One region of the Novosphingobium sp. BL-52-GroH genome, then DNA from elsewhere that is predicted to be linked to it. Evidence: predicted binding sites of a transcription regulator. Region 1 holds the regulator's gene; each other region holds the start of a gene.

Region 1 (5,632 bases):
ACCACCGCCAGCATGTAGACCGGGGTGCCGTCGCTTCGCAGGATGACGAAGTCGTCGATCTCGACGTTCTGCACGGTGACCGAGCCCTGGACGAGGTCCTCGATCGTCGTCTCGCCTTCGCGCGGTGCCTTCATGCGCACGACCCAGGGCTTGTCAGCCGGCCAGGTCGAGGGATCGGCATCGCGCCATTCGCTGTCGATGCGGAACGGGCGACGCTCTTCCTGCGCCTTCTGGCGACGCTCGGCGAGTTCCTCGGGCGTCAGATAGCAGCGATAGGCATGCCCGCTCTCCAGCAACTGCGCCGCGACTTCGGCATGGCGTGCCGAACGGGCGAACTGGAACACTGGCGCTTCGTCGCCCTGCAGGCCGAGCCATGTCAGGCCGTCGAAGATCGCCTCGATCGCGGGTTCCGTCGAACGCGCGCGATCGGTGTCCTCGACCCGCAGCAGGTACTTGCCGCCGTGGTGGCGGGCGAAGAGCCAGTTGAAAAGGGCCGTGCGGGCGCCGCCGATATGCAGGAAACCCGTGGGCGAGGGGGCAAAGCGCGTGACGACGGCCTTGGCGCCCGTCGTTCCGCCCGTTGCACTACCGCTTGCCATCGATACCACCTTATTGTCCTATGCGCGCCATGGGGAGCCCGGCCGCAACTCTTGAAAATCAGCCCCCGGAAGGCCGCGGAGCCGCTGCATTGCAGCATCGGCCATGGAACAGCGGAGGCGACTTGTCGAGGCCTTTGGCGGCCATCGAGCGATTTCTTTCGCAGGCCGGATTCGATCGCGGACCGTGGCTCACGGTGGCCTTCGCGGGCGGCATCGTGACGTGGTTTGCGCTTCCTTCGCCGCCCTTCTGGGTCGGCTTCTGCGGCCTGTGTGTGGTGTTCGCGACGACGGGGATGGCGCCATGGCCCGGGCGCGAGGCCTATCCGCGCCTGCGCAAGGCCGCATTGGTCCTGCCGCTGCTTGCGATGGCGGGATGCCTGACGATTTGGACACGCTCGGAAATTGTGGGGGAAGTGCCTTTGGAGCGCCCGTTCGCGGGTTCGTTCACGGCAAGGGTACTGGACATCCAGCCACAGCCCGCGCTCGGGCGTGACCGGCTGATACTGGCGATGCGCGAGCCGGACGGCGGCCGGTCGATCAAGATACGCCTCAACGTAACCCGTACGGATGCCGCCGCGCCGGTCGGCATCGGCGACATCGTGCGCTTCAGGGGCCGGCTGATGCCGCCGGCGCCGCCGATGCTGCCCGGCGCCTACAATTTCGCGCGGACGGCCTGGTTCTCGGGAATTGCCGGCAGCGGTTCGGCTCTCGGCGAGGTGCAGGTCGTGCGGCAGGGAGAGCCGGGCGGTGGCAGGCTGTCGGGATTGCGCCGGGCGTTGTCCGACCACATCCGCGAGCGAATCGGTGAGGAGCGGGCCGGCATAGCCAGCGCGCTCGTCACCGGCGACAGGGGCGGCATCACCGAAGCCGACGACGAGGCGATGCGCGACTCCGGGCTTGCGCACCTGCTTTCGGTTAGCGGGCTGCACGTCAGCGCCGTAGTCGGCGCCATCTACGTCCTGGTCGTGCGCGTCCTGGCGCTGTTCCCCTGGCTCGCCCTGCGCGTCCGCCTGCCGATGGTGGCCGCAGCGGTCGGGGCGCTGGCCGGCGTGGCCTATACCCTGATTTCCGGTTCGGAAGTTCCGACAGTACGATCGTGCATCGGCGCGCTGCTGGTTCTCGTGGCGCTGGCGCTGGGTCGCGAACCCCTGTCGTTGCGGATGCTGGCCGTCGCGGCGTTCTGCGTCATGCTGCTCTGGCCCGAGGCTGTTACCGGGCCGAGCTTCCAGATGAGCTTCGGCGCGGTGCTGGCGCTGGTCGCGCTCACCACGGCCGGCCCCGTGCGTGCCTTCGTCGCCCCGCGGGACGAATTGCTGGCGGCGCGGGCGCTGCGCCACCTGGCGATGTTGCTTCTGACCGGCATCGTCATCGACCTCGTGCTCATGCCGATCGGGCTTTTCCACTTCCACCGCGCGGGCATCTACGGCGCCCTGGCGAACGTCCTCGCCATTCCGCTGACGACGTTCGTGGTCATGCCCCTGCTTGCCGGTGCCCTGGTCCTCGACGTGCTGGGAGCAGGCTGGCCGCTATGGTGGCTGGCGCAGAGCGCGATCGACCTGTTGACCGGCCTGGCTCACTGGTTTGCATCGCGGCCGGGCGCCGTGGCGATCCTGCCGGCCGGGGCGAACGGTGCCTTCCTGGTGTTCGTGGCCGGAGGCTTGTGGATCGGCTTGTGGAGCGGGCGGGTCCGCTGGATCGGCCTTCCGCCTGCGCTGCTTGGCGCGGGACTGCTCGCCGTCGCTTCGCCGCCCGATATCCTGGTCTCCGGAGACGGGCGCCACGTCGGCCTGGTCGAGGCCGGTGGCCAGCGGCTGTTCGTCCTGCGTGACGGCGGTGAAGGCTATGCGCGCGACAACTTGCGCGAACTGGCCGGCATGGAAGGCGATCCCGTACCGCTCAATCGCTGGCCCGGAGCGCACTGCAACCGCGATTTCTGCGCGCTCCCACTGAAGCGCGAAGGCGGCACCTGGCGCCTGCTGGTATCGCGCGGGCGGGACGCGGTGCCCGAGCGCGCTCTCGCGGCGGCCTGCGATCGCAGCGACATCGTGATTTCCGATCGCTGGCTTCCGGGCAGTTGCCGCCCCCGCTGGTTCAAGGCGGACCGGGGCCTGCTGAACCGAACCGGCGGACTTGCCGTGCACTTGTCCGAGCGGCGGTTGGCCACCGTCGCGGATGGCGAGGGCGAACACGGTTGGTGGCGCCCCTCGGAACCGGGGCCAGCGACCATTCCCGACCCGCCTCGATGATCGGTCGGAAATCGTCAGGGAGCTTGCACTGAGGTTCGCACGGGGCTCGTGCCGCGACACCTCGTTTCAGTGATAGCGCCGCAGCAGTCCTGCAAGCTTGCCCTGGACTTCGACTTCGTCGGGGCCGTAGATCTGCGGTTCGTAGGCGGCGTTGGCGGGATCGAGGCGGACCATGCCGTTTTCCCGGCGCAAGTACTTGAGCGTCGCTTCTTCGCCGCGGATCAGGGCAACGACGATTTCCCCGTCGCGGGCGGTGTTGGTGCGCTTCACCAGTGCGAAATCGCCATCGAGAATACCTGCCTCGACCATGGAGTCCCCGGACACTTCGAGGGCGTAATGCTCCCCGGAGCCGAGCAATGCCGCAGGGACCGACAGCGATGACTGCCCTTCGAGCGCTTCGATCGGAACGCCGGCGGCAATTCGGCCATGCAGCGGAATCTCGATGACGTCGTTGGCTGCTTCGGGCGCGCGCTGGGGCGTGCGGCCGGGCGTGTCGTCGTTGCTGTTGGCCGGCGCGGGGCGCGGGGCCCTGGTGCCGGTGTCGTCAGGCTGGCGCAAGACTTCGAGGGCGCGGGCACGATTGGGCAGGCGACGAATGAAACCGCGTTCCTCGAGCGCCGAAATCAGGCGATGCACGCCCGATTTCGATTTCAGGTCCAGCGCTTCCTTCATCTCCTCGAAGCTGGGGGAGATGCCGCTTTCCTCAAGCCGGGCCTGGATGAAACGGAGCAATTCGTGCTGCTTGCGCGTCAACATTGTCGCTGCCTTCTCGTTGCGACCGGGCGAAGGTCCCTTCGGCCGGGAATGTTCCTATCGCGAACATTGCGAGAACAATTAAGCAACGAATTTAACTGCGTCAAGCAATGCCTCAGGCGATACCGCCATTCCGGAGCAGGAATATGCGCACTTCGTCACCGGGCTCTGCGGCAGGTGCGCGGGCGGGTCGATCGATCAGTACGTTGCTGGCGGCTAGCGAGGCGAGGGCGCCGCTGTCCTGTATCGCGTGCGGCACCACGGTTTCGCCGTCCCACCATCCACGCAGGAATTCCCGGCGTGGCCCGTTGGCGCGGACCGGAGTGCCGAGGCGGGTGGTGATCCGCATCGGCAGTGCCTCGCCAGCCCCCAGCATCCGGCGCAGCAGCGGGAGGAGGAAGTGATAGGCGGTCACGAAGCTCGACACGGGATTGCCCGGAAGTCCCAGGATGATCTGCCTATGCCCATCGCGTTGGCGGGTCGCGACGAGGATCGGCTTGCCCGGCTTGATGGCGACGCGCCAGAAATCGAGACTGGCGCCCCACCCCTCGAGCGCAGGGCGCACGAGGTCGTGGTCGCCGACCGAGGCACCGCCGCTGGTGACGATGACGTCCGCTGTCGACGCCGCATCGAAGGCTGCGGTGAGTGCCGCGATCGTGTCCGCCACGGGCCCGATGCGGTTCGCTTCCACCGTCAGCGAGCGGGCGAGCGCGAGCAGCATGGCACCGTTGCTCGCGGGGATCTGGTGGGGGCCGCACAGCTCCGGATCGGAGGCGAGTTCGTCGCCGCTGTCGATCACGGCGATCCGCGGCATGCGGTGGACGGGAAGGTGCTTGTGCCCGGCGGACATCGCGAGCGCCGCCTGGGCCGGGCCGATGCGGGTGCCGGCGGGCAGGACTTCGGCGCCTTCGGCAAAATCCATGCCGCAGGGGCGGATGTGCTTGTGCGCGGGTTCGGGCGGCTCGCCGGTCATGACGAGGTCGCGGTCGCGCCGGTCGAGGTCTTCCTGCAGGATCACCGCCTCGGCCCCGCGCGGGAGGATCGCGCCGGTCGAGATTCGCACCGCCTCGCCGCTCGCGACGATGCCGGGATAGGGATGGCCGGCAGCGCTTTCGCCGACGATGCGCCAAGGACCGGCAAGGTCTCCGGCAGTGACCGCATAGCCGTCCATCGCCGACAGCGCCGCTGCGGGCTGGGTGCGGCGCGCCTGCAACGGCTCGGCGAGATAGCGGCCGAGAGCCCCCTCGACGTCGACGTGTTCGATCGAAAGGGGGGCCGTGAGCGCAAGCAGCCGGGCCTGCGCCTCTTCCAGCGGGAGCGGGGCGGAACTCATGCGCCCCAGCCCTCCGCCTGCCAGTGACCGGACTTGCCGCCGCGCTTCTCGACAAGGCGAATCGCGCCGATCACCATGCCCTTGTCGAGCGCCTTGGCCATGTCGTAGATTGTCAGGAGTGCGATGGAAGTGGCTGTCATTGCTTCCATTTCCACGCCCGTCCTGCCTGTCAGCGAGGCTGTCGCAGTGGCCCGGATCGCATCGGCCTCGAACGCGAAGTCCAGGTTGACGGCGTCGATCATCAGCGGGTGGCACATCGGGATGAGGTCGGAGGTCCGCTTCGCGGCCATGATCCCGGCGATGCGCGCGGTGCCCAGCACGTCGCCCTTGGGCGCGTCGCCGGCCCGGATCGCGGCGAGGGCCTGCGCCGACATCTCGATCCGCCCCGAGGCGACCGCGATACGCTGCGTTTCCGCCTTTGCTCCCACGTCGACCATGCGCGCGGTGCCATCCGAATCGATATGGGTGAGGGATTTGCTCATGTTACGCGATCGATCCCGAACAGGTTTACACGGTTTACACTGTCCAGGACCGTAAGACGAAGGGCGGTCCGACATGCCATCTTGCGGACGGGACGAGGGCGGGCAGGGGACTTCATGCCGCTTCGATGACACATCCTGACGCGGTAGGACAGAGGGCGCGCGACCGGGGTTACGGGGTGGTTCAGGCGCCCGTCAGGAGCGCGCGCGTGGCGGCTTCGA
Region 2 (5,632 bases), 520 kb from region 1:
GCTCCCTGCCGAAGACCATGCCGGACTGATTGCCCGGGTTCATCGACAGGATGATCGTGCCGTTAAGCTCGTACTTGGCGGCGGCGAAGCCGAACATCGCGACCGTGGCGCTGTTGGTCAGCAGGGCAGTGTCGTCGTCGGCCCATGCGATTCCGCGCACCTTGTTCTTGCCCGATGCGGCGTTGAGGATGGTCTTGCCGTCCTTGGTCACGACGACCCGGCGTTCGCCCCCGGTCTGCACGATGGTCGCGATCGAATGGCCGTCCGGCGAGACCGCGGCGTCCTCGATCCGCGGCAATTCGCCATAGGCGTCCAGCGGTGGTGGCGCGGGTAAAGTGGCGGCGGCGTTGTCAGGCGGCGTTTGTTCGGCCGCCACCGCGAACGAGGATTGGAGACTCAGGAAGGCGGCTGGAATCGCTGCCCGTAGGATGGAATGCATCGTGTGATCGGCCCCTGTTACGCCCGGGATATCCCAATCCGGCAGGGACTTGGCAAGGCAAGCGGCGAAACTTGCACGGTTAACTTCGGTTCACCGCACCATCGCACAGACCTCCACCGGCGCGCATCTCGATCGGCGCCGCCGCCGCCCGGGCCGTCACATCGCAAAATGGGGCAAACGGGCGTTTTCTTTTGTCGCGCACATCCCTACATGCGCCCTATCATGGCACGCCCCCAGAACTCCCTTTTCGACAAAGCCAAGACCGTCGCGGAAAACCGCAAGGCTCGCTTCGATTACTTCATCGAGGACAAGTTCGAGGCGGGCATCGCGCTGACCGGCACCGAAGTGAAATCGCTCCGTTTCGGCGAGGGCTCGATCGCCGAATCCTTCGCCGAGATCCGCGGAGGAGAATGCTGGCTGGTCAATGCCAACGTGCCCGAGTTCAGCCACGGCAACCGCTTCAACCACGTCCCCAAGCGGCCGCGCAAGCTGCTGCTGCACGAGCGCGAGATTTCCCGCCTCCAGGGCGCGGTGGAACGCAAGGGCATGACCCTGGTGCCGCTCTCGATCTACTTCAACAGCCGCGGCCGCGCCAAGGTCGAACTGGCGCTCGCCAAGGGCAAGAACGCGGCGGACAAGCGCACCACCATCAAGGACCGTGAATGGAAGCGCGACCAGGCCCGCATCATGCGCGACCACGGGTGAGGGGGGCGATCGCGGCATGAGCGCGCTGCTTCACCGCATGTCCGTCTGGCTGCACCGGCAGATGCCGACGCATTCGCAGCTGGAAGGCAATCGCTTCACGCGGCCTTTCGCCAAGCGGCAGGAACTGTTCCGCTTCACCCGCCGCTCGGTGCCGCGCGGAATGGCCGTGGGTATGTTCATCGGCATCTTCGCGCTGATCCCGGGCGTCCAGATCGTCGGGGCGGCGCTGCTGTGCGTGCCGTTCCGCGGAAACATCCCGCTGGCCGCGGCCGTCACGTTCATCAGCAACCCGTTCACGACGCTGCTGGTCATCCTTCCGCTTGCGGTCGCGATCGGCAACACCTTCGGCTATCACGCCGACATCGCGACGGTGAATGCCATGGTCCGCGAAGGGGCGGGGCTGGAGCAGTGGTGGCACTGGTTGCTGTCGGACACGGCGCCCTCGGTGGTCATCGGCCTGTTCATCCAGTCGGTGATCGCCGCCGTCGTCAGCTACGTGCTGTCGATGTGGTTCTGGCGCTGGTGGATCGGACGCAAGCACCACGCCCGCCGGCTGCGGCCGGCGATCCGCAAGGTCGTGCCGGAAACCCAGTCGGACGCGCCTGCATGACGGCGCGTGCCGATAGAGCCGGGTCCTTTCCCGACGTCCTGGTCGTCGTCGTCGCCCTGCTGGTGAGCGCGGGCCTGGTCTGGCTGGTCTCGGGCGATGCCCTGCTGATGGTGGTCTTCGTCGCCGCCATGGCCGTGCTCGGCGCGCTCGGCTGGATGGCCTCGAACCGGCGGGCGCCCGTGGTCGATGCCGAATTCGCCCAGCCCGACTGGTCGGTCACCGTCGCCGCGATCGAGCGGCCCGACATGGGCGTCGCCATCACCGACCGCGCCGGTCGCCTGACTTGCGCCAATCCCTGCTTCGAGGCCTGGTTCGGTGCCGGCAGCGCACCGCCGCGCCTGCCTGTCGCCCACGCCTCGCTCGAACGCCTCGCCGACGCCACTCGCCGCGCCTGGCGTGACGGGCACGGGACGGCCGAGATCGCCAGCGAGGAAGGCGGCCACTGGCGCGCCGACGTGCGCCGCGCCGGCCGCGGCGACGATTTCCTCGTCTGGCGAATCTCCTCGATCAGCGCCACCGACCCGGTGGCCGAACTCGTCACCCAGCTAGATGGCAAGCTCGGACGCGGCCTCGCCAAGGCCGGCATCGCCGCCGCGCTGGTCGATCCCGACGGCTCGATCCGCGCCGCCAGCGCCGGCTTCGCCCAGCGTGCCCTCGGCGATGCCAAGGCCGACATGACCGGCGCCGACTTCGTCGCCCTGCTCAGCCAGGAGGAGGGCGAACGGATCGGCTGGGCGCGCGATGGCGGTCGCGGCGGGGCGCTGGTGCTCTACCACGTGCCCGTCGCCGATCCCGACCTTCCGGCCGACCCGGACCCGGCCACCACGCCTTCGCTGATGCTGGTGGTCGAGGCCGGACAGGGCATCGGCGCCAGCGCCGGCGGTACCGGCTCGGCGCCGCACCTCGAAGCCCTGCTCAGCCAGCTTCCGCTGGGCCTTGCCATGGCCGACCGCGACGGGCGCCTGCTCTTCGCCAACCCCGCCTTCATGCGCGCCGCCGGTCACGAGCAGCAGGAGCCGCCGACCTATCCGACCGACCTCGTCGTCAAGGACGACAAGCGCGCCTTGTCCGAGGCGATCCGCCGCTTCGCGCAAGGCCCGGCGGCTGCCGGCGACCTCGCGGTCCGCCTCGTCGCCCAGCCCGAGGACCCGGTCTCGCTCAGCCTCGCTGGCGTGCGCGGTCTGGGCGAGGCGGCGGTGCTGCTCGGCCTGACCGACACGTCGGAGGAAATCCGCCTCAAGCGCCAGGTCGCGCAGGCCACCAAGATGCAGGCGGTCGGCCAGCTTGCAGGCGGTGTCGCGCACGATTTCAACAACGTGCTGACCGCCATCCTGGGGACTTGCGACCTCATGCTGATGCGCCACACGCCGGGCGACTCGGACTACGACGACATCCAGCAGATCCGGGCCAATTCGAACCGTGCCGCCTCGCTGACCCGCCAGCTCCTCGCCTTCTCGCGCCAGCAGACCCTACGGCCCGAGACGCTGCAGCTCCCCGACATCGTCGCCGACATCTCGCAGATGCTGCGCCGCCTGATCGGCGAGAAGATCCAGCTCGTCGTCACCCACGACCGCGATCTGGGTCCGGTGCGCGCCGACCCGACCCAGCTCGAACAGGTCATCGTCAATCTCGCGGTCAACGCGCGCGACGCCATGCAGTCGCGCGGCGACGGTGCCGGACGGCTCGTCCTCGCCACTCGCAAGGTCACCACCACCGACGTGCGCGCGATGCGCAGCGAGATCATCCCGGCGGGCGAATATACCGCGCTCATCGTCGAGGATACCGGCGGGGGCATCCCTCCGGAAATCCTCGGCAAGATCTTCGAGCCGTTCTTCACCACCAAGGAGCAGGGCAAGGGCACGGGCCTGGGCCTCTCGACCGTCTACGGCATCGTCAAGCAGTCGGGCGGCTTCATCTTCGCCGAGAGCGAGGCCGGAAAAGGCACGCGCTTCACCGTCTACCTGCCGGTCCACCATGTCGCCCCCGGCAGCGCTCCCGAGATCGTGCAGGCCAAGCCCGAGCCGCCGCCGACCCAGTGGGCGGGCGGCGGTTCGATCCTGCTGGTCGAGGACGAGGACCCGGTCCGCATCGTCGCCGAGCGCGCGCTCACGCGCCAGGGCTACAAGGTCACTTGCGCGCGCGACGGCGAGGAGGGGCTCGAACTGGTGCAGGATGGCCTCAAGTTCGACATCGTCGTCTCCGACGTCGTCATGCCGACGATGGACGGCCCGGCGATGGCCCGCGAGATTCGCCGCTTCGCCCCCGATCTGCCGGTGCTGTTCATGTCGGGCTATGCCGAGGAGCAATTGCGCAAGCAGATCGGCATCACCAACGCCTGGTTCATGCCCAAGCCGTTCTCGGTGCAGCAACTGTCAGAAAAAGTCGGGGAAGTTCTCGCGCGCATGGCGCAACGCTGATTCGGCGGCGGCGGGCCGTTAAAAAACGGAAATCTGCCGAAGTTCCCCTCTTGTTCTAGTGGAACAAAGGGAATACATAGCCCTTCGTGACGTTGACCTTTCCGGTCAGCCCGGTAGCAAAGGGGAAGAGACATGGCTGCTCAGCTCAAGCTGATCCAGGAAGGCAAGGAAAAGGACGCAATGGACCGTCAAAAGGCGCTCGAAGCAGCGCTGGCCCAGATCGACAAGGCATTCGGCAAGGGCTCGGCGATGAAGCTGGGCTCGAAGGAGACGATGCAGGTCGAAGCGATCTCGACCGGCTCGCTCGGCCTGGATATCGCGCTCGGCGTGGGTGGCCTGCCGCGCGGCCGCGTGATCGAGATCTACGGCCCGGAAAGCTCGGGCAAGACCACGCTCGCGCTCCACGTCATCGCCGAAGCGCAGAAGACCGGTGGCACCGCCGCCTTCATCGACGCAGAACACGCGCTCGATCCGGTCTATGCCAAGAAGCTGGGCGTCAACATCGACGAACTGATCGTCTCGCAGCCCGATACGGGTGAGCAGGCGCTGGAAATCGTCGACACGCTGGTCCGTTCGAACGCGATCGACGTGCTGGTGGTCGATTCGGTCGCGGCGCTCGTTCCCCGCGCCGAAATCGAAGGCGAGATGGGCGACAGCCACGTCGGTCTTCAGGCCCGCCTGATGAGCCAGTCGCTGCGCAAGCTCACCGGCTCGATCAGCCGTTCGCGCTGCATGGTGATCTTCATCAACCAGCTGCGCATGAAGATCGGCGTCATGTACGGCAACCCCGAGACGACCACCGGCGGCAACGCGCTCAAGTTCTACGCCTCGGTCCGCCTCGACATCCGCCGCACCGGCGCGATCAAGGACCGCGACGAAGTCGTCGGCAACGCGACCCGCGTGAAGGTGGTGAAGAACAAGGTCGCCCCTCCGTTCAAGCAGGTCGAGTTCGACATCATGTATGGCGAGGGTGTCTCCAAGATCGGTGAAATCCTCGACCTCGGCGTCAAGGCCGGCGTCGTCGAGAAGTCGGGCGCGTGGTTCAGCTACGATTCGGTCCGCATCGGCCAGGGTCGTGAGAACTCCAAGACCTACCTGAAGCAGAACCCCGAAGTCGCCGACCGTCTCGAAAAGGCGATCCGCGCCAAGACCGAAGGTCTTGCCGAGGAAATGATGGCGGGTCCGTCCGAGGAAGACGACGTATAAGCCGTCGCGCTCCCGAAGCGATGAAACAGGAACCCCGGCCTTCGTGCCGGGGTTTTCTGTATCGGGGGCCTGGCCGGGCGTCGGTCCTGCAAAAGCGGGGGTTGCGGGCCTTCTTTGGAGAGAGATGGCGCGAAGTTGCCTCCCTTTCGTCGTTGCCACCCCGGGGAAGCCCGGAGGACGCAACCCAGAGCGGTTTATGCCGGCCCTGGGTCTATTCCTCGGGCTTCGGCTCGGCCGCAACGACGATTTGACGAA
Region 3 (5,632 bases), 860 kb from region 1:
TGTCAATGCCTGAAATTGGTAGGAAAAGGCCTGAAATCCAAAGAAATAGCTCGGGAATTGGGCATATCCCCTTCCACGGTCGATAATCATGTGCTGCGGGCGATGGAGCGTTTGGAAGTAAGCAGCCGCACGAAGGCAGCCCATTTATTCATGAACGAAATGAAATCGCCGGACGACAGGGTCAATCCGGTTCCGGTCATGGCTATCAAGACCATCGCACAAAGCCTCAACCAGATCGTCGATAGCCTGCTGGCAGAACCAGAGATCTGGAAGAGCGACCTCAACACCTGAAGGTGGCTCTTTTTCGAAATCCGGCGCACCTCTCCATCTCGGGAGGAACTGCTCCCACCACGCTCCAGTCCTGACGATTTCATCCCGCTGCGCGACGGCGGGCGACACTTTGTGCCCGCTTTTCAAGCGACGGCGGTTCACACATCTTCTGGAAGCTCTTGAAGGCGTGGGCGGCTGCCGTTTCCCCTGAAATCCGCCGTTCCACGAGGACGCGCAAGGCGTCCTCGAACTGCGCCCGCCGGCCGCTCGCTATTACTTCCCCAGCAACGGCTTGAGGTAGTGCCCGGTGAACGAGCGGGGTTCCTTGACCACTTGTTCGGGGGTGCCCACGGCGACGATCTCGCCGCCGCGCACGCCGCCTTCGGGGCCCATGTCGATGATCCAGTCGGCGGTCTTGATGACGTCGAGGTTGTGTTCGATGACGATCACCGAGTTGCCCTGGTCGACGAGGCGGTGGAGCACTTCGAGGAGTTTGCGCACGTCCTCGAAGTGGAGGCCGGTGGTGGGTTCGTCGAGGATGTAGAGCGTCTGCCCGGTGGAGCGGCGCGCCAGTTCCTTGCCCAGTTTCACGCGCTGCGCCTCGCCGCCCGAGAGCGTCGTCGCCTGCTGGCCGACCTTGACGTAGCCCAGCCCCACTTCGTTGAGCATGTGCATCTTGTCGCGGATCGGGGGGACCGCCTTGAAGAACTCCTCGGCGTCCTCGATCGTCATGTCGAGCACGTCGGCGATCGACATGCCCTTGAACTTCACTTCCAGCGTCTCGCGGTTGTAGCGCTTGCCGTGGCATTCCTCGCACGTCACGTAGACGTCGGGGAGGAAGTGCATCTCGATCTTGATGAGGCCGTCGCCCTGGCACGCCTCGCAGCGGCCGCCCTTGACGTTGAAGCTGAAGCGGCCCGGCTTGTAGCCGCGCGCCTGGCTTTCGGGGAGGCCGGCGAACCAGTCGCGGATCTGGGTGAAGGCGCCGGTGTAGGTCGCCGGGTTGGAGCGCGGGGTGCGGCCGATCGGCGACTGGTCGATCTCGATGACCTTGTCGCACTTTTCCAGGCCCTTGATCCTGTCGTGCGCGCCCGCGATCACCCGCGCGCCGTTGAGCTGGCGCGAGGCCCCCGCCTGCAGCGTGTCGATGGTGAGCGAGGACTTGCCCGAACCCGAGACGCCGGTGACGCAGCAGAAGGTGCCGAGCGGGAACTTGGCGGTCACGCCCGTCAGGTTGTTGGCGCGCGCGTTCTCCACGGTGATGAAGCTGCCGTTGCCCTTGCGGCGCTTCTTGGGCACCTCGATTGCCCGCGTGCCGTTGAGGTAGGCGGCGGTGAGGCTGTTCTTGCTCTTGAGCACTTGCGCCAGCGTGCCCTCGGCCACCACCTCGCCGCCGTGGACGCCGGCCCCGGGGCCGAGGTCGACGATGTAGTCGGCAGTGCGGATGGCGTCCTCGTCGTGCTCGACCACGATCACGGTGTTGCCGAGGTCGCGCAGGCGCTTGAGCGTGACGAGCAGCATGTCGTTGTCGCGCTGGTGCAGGCCGATGCTGGGCTCGTCGAGAACGTAGAGCACGCCCGAGAGGCCCGAGCCGATCTGGCTGGCGAGGCGGATGCGCTGGCTCTCGCCGCCCGACAGGGTGCCGCTGGTGCGATCGAGGTTGAGGTAGTCGAGCCCGACGTTGTTGAGGAAGCCGAGCCGCTCGTTGATCTCCTTGAGGATGGCCTTGGCGATCTGCTTCTGCTGGTCGGTCAGCTTGGCTTCCAGCTCGCCGAACCACGCGAAGCCGTCCGACACCGAGAAGCGCGCGGCGGTGGCGATGTCGGCGCCGGCGATCTTGACCGACAGGGCCTCGGGCTTGAGGCGCTTGCCCTCGCAGGTCTCGCAAGGCTGCGCGGTCTGGAACTTGGTCAGCTCCTCGCGCATCCAGGCGCTGTCGGTCTGGATGAGGCGGCGGTTGAGATTGCCGATCACGCCCTCGAACGGCTTGTTGACGGTATATTCCTTGCGCCCGTCCTTGAACGTCAGCGGCACCGCCTTGCCCGCCGTGCCGTAGAGGATGACGATCTTCACCTCGGGGCTCAGCGCGTCCCACGGCGTCGTCAGGTCGAACCCGAAGTGCGCGGCGAGGCTGGAGAGCACCTGCATGTAATAGGGACTGGGCGGGTTGGACTTGGCCCAGGGCACCACGGCCCCCTGCTTGAGCGTCAGGTGCTCGTTGGGGACGACCAGTTGCGGGTCGAACAGCAGCTTCTCGCCGAGGCCGTCGCAGGCCGGGCACGCCCCCTGCGGCGCGTTGAACGAGAACAGGCGCGGCTCGATCTCCTCGATCGTGAAGCCGCTGACGGGGCAGGCGAATTTTTCGCTGAAGACGATGCGGTTGGCGGGGAGGCCGGCATTCTTCATGCCCTTGGCGGGGGTGGCGGCTTCGCCCGTATCGGCTTCGGCGGCCTTGGCCTTGCCGCGCTTTTTGGGCGCCGGCGCGGGTTCGCCGGCCAGTTCCGCCACCGTGGTGTCGGCAAGGTCGATGTACGCCAGCCCCTCGGCCAGCTTGAGCGCCTGCTCGAAGCTGTCGGCCAGCCGCGTCTGGATGCCGTCCTTCACGGCGATGCGGTCGACCACCACTTCGATGTCGTGCTTGAACTTCTTGTCGAGCGCGGGGGCGTCCTCGATCGGGTAGAATTCCCCGTCGATGCGCACGCGGGTGTAGCCGGCGCGCTGCCATTCGCCCAGTTCCTTGCGGTATTCGCCCTTGCGGCCGCGCACCACGGGGGCCAGCAGGTAGGCCCGCGTGCCTTCGGGCAGGGTCATCACCCGGTCGACCATGTTGGAGACGGTCTGCGCCTCGATCGGCAGGCCCGTGGCAGGCGAATAGGGAATGCCCACGCGCGCCCACAGCAGGCGCATGTAGTCCCAGATCTCGGTGACGGTCGCCACCGTCGAGCGCGGGTTGCGGCTGGTGGTCTTCTGCTCGATCGAGATCGCGGGGGAGAGCCCGTCGATATGCTCGACGTTGGGCTTCTGCATCATTTCCAGGAACTGGCGCGCATAGGCCGAGAGGCTCTCGACATAGCGGCGCTGGCCTTCGGCGTAGATCGTGTCGAACGCCAGGCTCGACTTGCCCGAGCCCGACAGCCCGGTGATGACGATCAGCTTTTCGCGCGGGAGCGCGATGTCGAAGCCCTTGAGGTTATGCTCGCGCGCGCCGCGCACGGTGATGTGGGTGAGACTCATGGAGGCGGTATGTTCCAGATTTGTTCGCCCTCATCAAGAGGGCCGCGCGGGTTTCGCAGAAGATGGGGTGCCCCGGGCATGAGGCAAGGGCCGGGGAACGGCGGCGCGACGAACCGCGTTGTTCCCGCAAAGGCATCAACGACAGGAGATAGCCCATGCGCACGCTTCCGCGCCTCATGTTCGACCTTTCCGCCGCGTTCGCGGTCTGCGCCCTGGCCACTCCGGCCGCCACGTTCGCGCAGGCCGGCGCGCCGGCAGACGAGCCCGCCGCCGCCACCGGCGATGCAGGCGATGCAGGCGACGCCGCCGCCCGCCGCCAGATGCTCAACGCCGAGCAGGCCGCCGCCGCCCGCGCGCAAGTGGAGGCCAACCGGGCCAGCGAAGACCATCACGACACCGCCGTGGCCCTCAACGAAATGCAGTCCGAGCGCGAGGGTGCGCGCTATGCCGATGCCCTCGCCCGGCACGACGAGGCCGAACAGGCCTATCGCCAGGACCGCACCCAGTGGGAACGCCGCAACCCCTATTGCTGGAACGGCGATGCCGCTCGCTGCCCCGCGGACCCCACTCTCCCCGGTTCCGGCGACTGACGCCAACCGCTCGTCGCAACCGCTTTGCATTCGCGCCCCGCTGCCGTCACAATCGGCCATCGGGGTTGACGGGGTTCGAGTGCAATGGCGGTTTCGCGCAAGATACGGCTGGCGGGCGTGATGATCGCGCTTGTCCTTTCCACTCCCGTTCTGGCGGACGACCCGCACGACCCCACGATGACGCCGGAAGCCGCCGCGCGCGACCGCGAGACGATCCGCCGCCTCAACCGCGCGCAGCTGGACTATGTCCGCAAGCGCGACGCCGGCTACGCGCAAGGCTGGCGCGACCATGCCGCAACCCGCGACGTGCGCGACGACGACGACGATGCCCCGGCCTCCGACCTTCGCGACTATGCCGCCGCCCGCGCGGACTACGCCCGCCAGCGCCGCCAGTACGACCGCGCGATGGCCGAATGGCGCCAGGACGTCGACGCCTGCCGCGCGGGCTATTACGACCGCTGCGACAGGCGGTAGGGGCATCGCCGAACTGCCCGGTGAATGCTGCGGGCTGGCGGGCATGCAGCCCTGCGCTCGGGGAATGGGGCCCGGCACACGCAGCGGCGAGCTTGGTATCGTCGCGCGGCGTCGTGGATGACGCTCTCCTGCTTTCGAGGCGCACTTTTCCGGTTCGGGGCGTCAGCGGAAAGTCCGCTTTAGGCCTCCGCGACGCCGACAGCGGAAATTCCGTCACCGCCCTCATAGCGGACATCGCGATACCACGGTAAAGCCGCAGTTATGCTGGACAATATATGGCATCTGCGCGGCTCAACGCACATCGGCAACACCTCCGGCGAAGAAGCGTTGGACCAGATCGAGGCATTGTTAGATCAGCAACGAAAGCCTCTCACAGAAGAACGTGTCGGGTACCGTGCGTTTCATACTTCTCTGTTCGAGAATGCGTTTGGTCCAAGCTGGCTCTCAATGGTCGCATATGAGAAAGGAGCATTTTGGATCGAAGAAAGCACTCAAGGACGTATTCTTAAATATGATTTGCGCAGCTTGCATGCTTTGATTTTTTGCGTTGTCGCCGCCGGTATATTTTTTCTCTTTGGCTTCGCAAACGACGGGGTTGCAGGCTCTGCAAGATACGCGACGTTTGCATTTCTATGGCTATATGGAGGTAACATGCTCCTCGCATGGATTCGTATCCCCCGAGCAATACGGAAAGCGGTTAGGGCTAAAGGCAACTAACCACCCCTTTCGGCACCTCAGGACGCCGAGCGCTGCGCTCTGTAGCGGCCCGTCCGGTGCTCGCCGCGCGAAAAGAAAACTGGCCTGACCGAATACGCCCCTTTTCAGACACTCAATCGCAGCTTGGCTTCAAGTGAGGACGAGTGGACATTAGCTGCCCGGTCTTGATCTCCCACGCGCCAGCCTCGTTTTTGGCAAGCACAAACATAAAGTCGCGATCTTCCCGCATCGGGACATGCGCGAAATACAAGACTGGAATTACCTGCGGCAAATTCTGACCAACGACCACCTTACGAACCTTCATGGTCGCTTCTACCCAACTATGTCCTAATATATCTTCAGCGTTT

The links. Region 1 encodes LexA, which represses DNA repair genes until DNA is damaged. Its sites were predicted from a motif close to GTTCCNCNCTTGTTCT; they were not measured.
Region 2: the regulator LexA is predicted to act here: its motif matches at 4,213-4,228, upstream of recA (recombinase RecA).
Region 3: the regulator LexA is predicted to act here: its motif matches at 3,516-3,531, upstream of uvrA (excinuclease ABC subunit UvrA).

The regions. Positions count from the first base shown of each region.
Region 1 is NZ_CP171152.1:362,380-368,011, reverse strand. Features, by position in the region: gene gltX (glutamate--tRNA ligase) at 1-599, opposite strand, end outside; gene ACFFDA_RS14330 (ComEC/Rec2 family competence protein) at 722-2,845, shown strand; gene lexA (transcriptional repressor LexA) at 2,912-3,601, opposite strand; gene ACFFDA_RS14320 (molybdopterin molybdotransferase MoeA) at 3,714-4,931, opposite strand; gene moaC (cyclic pyranopterin monophosphate synthase MoaC) at 4,928-5,413, opposite strand; gene trpC (indole-3-glycerol phosphate synthase TrpC) at 5,595-5,632, opposite strand, start outside.
Region 2 is NZ_CP171152.1:3,393,618-3,399,249, forward strand. Features, by position in the region: gene ACFFDA_RS28955 (alpha/beta hydrolase family protein) at 1-439, opposite strand, end outside; gene smpB (SsrA-binding protein SmpB) at 662-1,144, shown strand; gene ACFFDA_RS28965 (DUF2062 domain-containing protein) at 1,161-1,754, shown strand; gene ACFFDA_RS28970 (ATP-binding protein) at 1,751-4,171, shown strand; gene recA (recombinase RecA) at 4,304-5,377, shown strand.
Region 3 is NZ_CP171152.1:1,219,845-1,225,476, forward strand. Features, by position in the region: gene ACFFDA_RS18365 (helix-turn-helix transcriptional regulator) at 1-291, shown strand, start outside; gene uvrA (excinuclease ABC subunit UvrA) at 544-3,504, opposite strand; gene ACFFDA_RS18375 (hypothetical protein) at 3,660-4,094, shown strand; gene ACFFDA_RS18380 (hypothetical protein) at 4,179-4,568, shown strand; gene ACFFDA_RS18385 (hypothetical protein) at 4,830-5,285, shown strand; gene ACFFDA_RS18390 (hypothetical protein) at 5,398-5,632, opposite strand, start outside.